Regions from separate parts of the Billgrantia diversa genome, predicted to be linked through region 1. Evidence: predicted binding sites of a transcription regulator. Region 1 holds the regulator's gene; each other region holds the start of a gene.
What was found. Region 1 encodes LexA, which represses DNA repair genes until DNA is damaged. Its sites were predicted from a motif close to TACTGTNTANNTANACAGTA; they were not measured.

Region 1 (2,267 bases):
TGAGCCTGACTGTAGGCAAGCCCCAGCAGCTTCATGAACACCTTCAGGCTGTGCTTCTCTGCGGGTACTTCGAGCACGGTTCGCGCCATGGTTTCCAGTAGCTCTTCAAGCGGAATGACGCCGCCGGCGTGACGCGCCTCCAACTCATCCAGGGCGTGATGGAAACGCATGGTAAAGGGATCGAGATAACGAGAGAAGACCGCCTGGATCAGTGCTTTCTTCGAGCCGAAGTGGTAATTGACCGCGGCGAGATTGACGCGTGCCTTGCTGGTGATGGTACGCAGCGAGGTCTCGGCGAAGCCGCGCTCGGCGAACAGCACCTCGGCAGTGTCGAGAATACGGGTGACGGTATCGGTCTGGGCCATGATCAGTTCCCGCTGGAAACGTCTGTTTTAAACATTACAAAAGTCTACGTCATTACGACTCGTCACTCAATGAATAGACAACCAGTAGCGTTTTAAACGTCTTCAGACGCTTGGCGGCGATGAACGATCCCCTTTTTACTGTATGGGCTTCCATGCTGTATACTTGACCAATACGGCAGTCACGCCACTGGAGTTTGCCATGACACGCCCTCTCACCTCGCGCCAACAGAACGTTTATGACTTCATCGTCAAGACCATGAACGAGTTCGGCTACCCTCCGACCCGTGCTGAAATTGCCCGGGCGCTGGGTTTTCGCTCTCCCAATGCCGCCGAGGAACATCTGCGAGCACTCGAGCGCAAGGGGGTCATCAGAGTGATCCGCGGCACCTCTCGTGGCATTCGCTTGCCGGCCCAGGAGGCCGACGCCGCTGTCAACGAGCCGAATGCCGAGGGGCTACCGATCATTGGCGAGGTCGCGGCCGGCAGCCCCGTTCTCGCCGCCGAGCACATCGACCGCTACTGTCCCCTGCCCCCGGAATTCTTCACACCCCGGGCCGATTACCTGCTCAAGGTCCGCGGGCTTTCGATGAAGGATGCGGGCATCCTGGAAGGCGACCTGCTGGCCGTGCACCGCACCGACCGCGTGCGCGACGGCCAGATCGTGGTGGCACGGCTGGAGGACGAGGTCACGGTCAAGCGCTTCCACCGTCAGGGGCACCGCGTGGTGCTGGAAGCCGAAAACGCTGACTTCGCTCCCATCGAGGTGGACTTGCGCCATCAGCCGCTCGAAATCGAGGGTATCGGGGTGGGAGTCATACGCGGCGGCAGCGGCCAAGCTTTGGGTTGATCGCTTCCTGAACTCGACCATACGGCGTTGGAGCTCTCCTCGGAATGCTCATTGACTACAGTCAACTCCGCTTCCTCGTCGAGTTCCGCTTTGTCTGGTCGTCGCCCAGAAAGCGCTCCAGTTGAGCGGAACAACGTATCGATGAGCCGCAAGATCCTGCACGCCGATTGCGATTGCTTCTACGCCGCAGTGGAGATGCGCGACAACCCGGCGTTGCGCGATATTCCCTTGGCGATCGGCGGCAGCGCCGAAGGGCGCGGCGTCATCTCGACCTGCAATTACCCGGCCCGGGCCTACGGCATCCATTCCGCCATGCCGACGGCGCGGGCGTTGCGCTTGTGCCCTCACCTCACTCTGTTGCCCGGCGACTTCGATCGCTACCGTGAGGCTTCGCGGCAGCTACTGGCGATCTTTCATGAGCTGACACCGCTGGTGGAGCCGCTCTCCCTGGACGAGGCCTTTCTCGACGTCACCGACGTGACCCGCTTCTCGGGCAGCGCCACCTGGATGGCACGCTGGCTGAAGGAGGAATGCACCAAGCGCGTGGGTATTACCGTCTCGGTGGGTGCCGCCCCAGCAAAATTCCTGGCCAAGATTGCCAGCGACTGGGAGAAGCCGGACGGCCTCACCGTAATCACGCCGCCCCAAGTGGACGACTTCGTGAGCGCGCTCCCGGTAACCAAGCTGCACGGCGTCGGGCCGGCCACGGCCAAGCGCCTTCAAACCCTGGAGATCGCTACCTGTGCCGACCTTCAGCGCGTTCCGCTGGAACGTCTGCTGCAGGAATTCGGCAAGTTCGGGCGGCGCCTGTTCGAGCTGGCACGTGGCATCGACGACCGGCCGGTACGCATCGAGCGCGAGCGCAAATCGGTGAGCGTGGAGACTACCTTCGCCACCGATCTGCCCGACCTGGCGAACTGCCACACTCAGCTGCCACCGCTATACGAACGCCTCGAGGCACGCCTTGCCCGCCATGGCCACCCGCCTATTGCTGGTGTTTTCGTCAAGGTGCGCTTCGACGACTTCTCTCTCACCACTCTCGATTCCCGTGGCGG
Region 2 (2,267 bases), 2.2 Mb from region 1:
CCACGCGACGTGCCTGCTCGCGCCAGGTGTCGCGTAGCCCCTCGACCTCGCTGCGGAGCGCCTCGAGGTCGTGCTCGCCGCCTTCGAGGCTCTCCAGCTCGGTCTGCAGGCGGCGATGGAGGGAAGGCAGCTCCTCGGGCATCACATGATGCTTGCGTGCGATGCGGTGCACCTCGCTCAGGCGAGACTCGACCCATGCCAGCCGCTCCGGATCCAGTTCGGTGGTGTCGGCAAAGCGGTTGAGTTCGCGCACGGCCTCCTCGACCTGGATGCGCGCTTCGCCGAGCATGGCGAGCACTTCGGCCAGGGTGCCGCGGTCGCTGCCCGGCAAGGGGTCGAGCCGGTGGGCCGCCTGGTTGAGCAGCGCCAGCACGCCGCCCTCGTCGCCATCGCAGCATTCGGCGGCGACCTGTGCTTCGCGCAGCGTCTCCTCGGCGTGGGCGAGCTGCTCCTGTTCGAACTCCAGGGTGGCGAGCTCTTCGTCGCCCAGGGCCAGTGCGTCGAGCTCCTCGACCTGATAGCGCAGCAACTGGCGGCGCGCCTGAACCTCGTCACCGCTCTCGGTCAGCTGTTTCAGGCGTCGCCGGGCCGCTTGCCAGCGGCGAAAGGTCTCGCTCAGCTCGCCGACGGCGCTGCGGTTACCGGCAAAGTCGTCGAGCAGGCGCAGGTGGGTCTCTTCGCGCAGCAGCATCTGGTGGGCGTGCTGGCCGTGGATCTCGACCAGATGTTCGCCCAGCGCCTTGAGATCGGTCACGGTAGCCGGCTGCCCGTTGATCCATGCCTTGGAGCGGCCGTTGGCCGTTACCACGCGGCGTAACAGGCAGTCGTCGAGGGGCAGCTCGCGCTCCTCGAGCCAGTGCCGGGCGGCCGGCAGGCTTGCGATATCGAAGCGCGCCGAGAGATCGGCACGCTCGCAGCCGTGGCGCACGCTGCCGGCGTCGGCGCGCTCACCCAGGCATAGCCCCAGGGCACCGAGCAGGATCGACTTGCCGGCACCGGTCTCGCCGGTGATGGCGGTCATGCCGCCGGCAAGCTCCAGATCGAGCGTATCGACGATGGCGAAATCGCGAATGGCGAGCTGAGTCAGCATGGGGCCTCCCGGGAAGCGACGCACAAGGCTGGATATCCATACACTTTATTGAGTTTTTATACAGTAGTCGAGGCGGCCGCTCAACGCCCGCATTGCACATGAACGCCCAGCCTCTCTTGAGATTGCGGTCAGGACCCCCATATAGGCGGCAGACTCGCGGCTTTTGCCCAATCGAAACCGTTGCGGCCGCATGGCCGAACCACGCTTCAGGAGATGCGCATGGCTAAAGAACCCCAGACCCCGCTCGACGACGAGCTGGAGCGGCGCGAGGAAGAGGCTCGGCCGGAACCGGTGGCAGGCGAACTGGACGATGCGATTGGCATCGGGGACGACGAGTCCGTCGCGTCCGAGGAGCCGACGACGGTGAGCGACAACCCCGAAGCCGACATGCTGGCCGCCCAGGTCGAGGAGCTGGAGCAGAGCCTGGCCGAGGCCAAGGACCAGGCGCTGCGTGCCGCCGCCGAGGCGCAGAACGTGCGCCGCCGGGCCGAACAGGAAGCCGAGAAGGCGCGCAAGTTCGCCCTCGAGCGCTTCGTCAAGGAGCTGCTGCCGGTAGTCGACAGCCTGGAAAAGGCGCTCGAGGCCATGGGCGACGACGCCACCGAGGCCCATAAAGAGGGCGTGGCCATGACGCTGAAAATGCAGCATGACGTGCTGGCCAAGTTCGGCGTCGAATCGCTCGACCCGGCCGGCGAACCGTTCGACCCGCAGTACCACGAGGCCATGGCCATGGTGCCCAACCCCGAGCTCGAGCCCAACAGCATCATGGAAGTGATGCAGAAGGGCTACACGCTCAATGGTCGCCTGGTACGTCCGGCCATGGTAGTGGTCAGTCAGGCTACCGGCTGAGCCGATCGGCACGACCAATCCAGCGTAATGCAGGGGGAGGGCTTGAAAACGTACAAAGCACCCCCAGATAGACGTCAACCGCGGCAGATGCCGCTGAGATGGATTCAAGGCAAACGAATTTTCGAGGATTTCCTATGGGACGCATCATCGGTATTGACCTGGGGACCACCAACTCCTGTGTGGCCGTGCTCGACGGCGACAGCGCCAAGGTGATCGAGAACGCCGAAGGCGCCCGCACCACGCCCTCCATCATCGCCTACACCGATGATGGCGAGATCCTGGTGGGGCAGTCGGCCAAGCGGCAGGCGGTCACCAACCCGCAGAACAC
Region 3 (2,267 bases), 240 kb from region 1:
GCCCTCGGCATCGACGGCAAAGTTGCCGGCGTGCGGATCGGCATGCAGCTCACCATAGGTGAAGAGCTCCTCGGTGAGCCAGTCGGCCAGGGTCGTGGCGACACGCTGCCGCACGGCGGCGTCCTCCTCTTCCAGCTCGCGCAGCGGCGTGCCTGCCACATAGCGCATGGCCAGTACACGGGGGCCGGAGAGCTCGGGTAATGGCTCGGGAAACAGCAGGCCTTCCATATGAGCATAGCGTTGCCGATAGCGCGCCAATGCGAGGGCCTCGGCGTGATAATCGAGTTCGCTGCGCAGGCTGGCGGCGAGTTCCTCGAACAACGCGTCCAGGCGCGCCCGGGATACCTTGAGCCAACGGCCGAGGCGCATGATGCGCCGAAGCTGGGCCAGGTCGCTCTCCAGCACTTCGGCCAGGCCCGGGTACTGCACCTTGAGCACCAGCGTCTCGCCATCCTGGGTCACCGCACGATGCACCTGCCCCATGGAGGCACTGGCGAAGGGCCTGGGTTCGATCTCGCGAAAGTGGACGTCCAGCTCGCCGTACTGCTCGACCAGGGTGCGGCGTATGCTTTCCCATGGCATGGGCTCGGCCTGACGCTGCAGGCGCGCCAGCTCGTCGGCAAGATCCGGCGGCAGCAAGTCGTCCCATTGGGCCATGATCTGGGCCAACTTCATGGCCGGCCCCTTCAGCTCGGAAAGCCCTTCGAAAAGCGCCTCACCCAGCGCGCGCCAGTCGGCCTCGCCACCGAGCCGGCTGCGCAGCAGGGTGCCGCCGGTACGCGCCCCGAGACCCAACAGCCGTCGCGTCCTTCCCCGCTCCCGCATGGTAGCGCTCTCCCCTCTGTCGTTTTTCCGTCTCGGCATTGTACAGCTCGTCGCGCTTTCGGACCCTGGCCATGTTCATCGATTACTGTAAGAATATCCATAAATGAACCGACTGCAGCGGAAAGGTGACATGCGCCTGATCATCGCCGAAAAACCCAGCCTGGCCCGCGCCATCGCCGAGGCCCTGCCGGGCGGGGCACGCCGTGAAGACGGTGCCCTTCACGCCGGTGAAACCGTGGTGACCTGGTGCCTGGGCCATCTGCTGGAGCAGGCACCTCCCGACGCTTACGACCCCGCGTTCAAGCAGTGGCGGCTGGATCACTTGCCGATCCTGCCGACACGCTGGCAACTCAGCCCGCGGCCCAAGGCCAAAGGGCAACTCGCCGTTATTCGCAAGCTGCTCAAGCAAGCCGGGGAAGTGGTGCATGCCGGCGACCCCGATCGCGAAGGGCAACTGCTGGTGCAGGAAGTCATCGAGTACCTGGGCTGGAAGGGGCCCGTGGCGCGTCTGCTGGTCAGCGACCTCAACCGGCCCGCGATACAGCGGGCCCTGGCGCGGCTGGAGGACAACGCCCACTACCTGCCGCTCTACCGTGCCGCCGAGTCGCGCTCGCGTGCCGACTGGCTGTACGGCATCAACCTGACCCGCGCCTGGACCCTGACCGGTCGCCAGGCCGGGCATGACGGCGTTCTCTCGGTGGGCCGGGTGCAGACCCCGGTACTCGGGCTGGTAGTGCGCCGCGACGCAGAGATCCGCGACTTCCGACCCTACCCCTTTTACGTGCTGTGGGCCGATCTGGCGGTTACCGGCGGGCAGCTGCGCGCCTGGTGGCAACCGGTCGAGCACCACCGCCTCGACGACCAGGGCCGTCTGCTCGAACGTGCTCCGGCCGAAGCGCTGGCAGCGCAACTGCCCGGCGCCGAGGGTAAGCTGACCTCGCTCGAGTCCCGCCAGAAGCGTCAATCCGCCCCGCTGCCCTATTCGCTTTCGGCATTACAGGTAGACGCTGCGCGGCGCTTCGGGCTTTCGGCCCAGGCCGTACTGGACATATGCCAACGCCTCTATGAACGCCACAAGCTGATCACCTACCCGCGTTCGGATTGTCGCTACCTGCCCGAGGAGCATCTGGCCCAGGCGCGCGCCACCCTGGCAAGCGCCTGCAGCCAGGACGAGACCCTACGCGGTTGGCTCGCCGGGGCAGATTTCGCCCTGCGCTCCAAGGCCTGGGACGACAAGAAGGTGGGCGCTCACCATGCGCTCGCCCCCACCGGCAAGCCGGCCGAACTCGAGCGCCTGGAGCGTGCCGAAGCCGACGTTTTCCGTCTGATAGCACGCAACGTGCTGGCCCAATTCTATTCCCCATTGATCGTGCGTGAAGTGAAGGCGGAATTCACCCTTCTAGGCGAGCGTTTTCGCGCCAGCGGCCAGGAGGTGCTCCAGC

Region 2: a site for LexA is predicted at 1,137-1,156, ahead of recN (DNA repair protein RecN). Genes of this name have one in related genera too.
Region 3: a site for LexA is predicted at 909-928, ahead of HNO52_RS08140 (DNA topoisomerase III). Genes of this name have one in related genera too.

The regions. Positions count from the first base shown of each region.
Region 1 covers NZ_CP053382.1:1,992,400-1,994,666, reverse strand. Annotated here, with positions in the region: gene HNO52_RS09295 (TetR/AcrR family transcriptional regulator) at 1-365, opposite strand, end outside; gene lexA (transcriptional repressor LexA) at 565-1,212, shown strand; gene dinB (DNA polymerase IV) at 1,354-2,267, shown strand, end outside.
Region 2 covers NZ_CP053382.1:4,236,611-4,238,877, reverse strand. Annotated here, with positions in the region: gene recN (DNA repair protein RecN) at 1-1,090, opposite strand, end outside; gene grpE (nucleotide exchange factor GrpE) at 1,310-1,939, shown strand; gene dnaK (molecular chaperone DnaK) at 2,074-2,267, shown strand, end outside.
Region 3 covers NZ_CP053382.1:1,756,597-1,758,863, reverse strand. Annotated here, with positions in the region: gene HNO52_RS08145 (ABC1 kinase family protein) at 1-825, opposite strand, end outside; gene HNO52_RS08140 (DNA topoisomerase III) at 956-2,267, shown strand, end outside.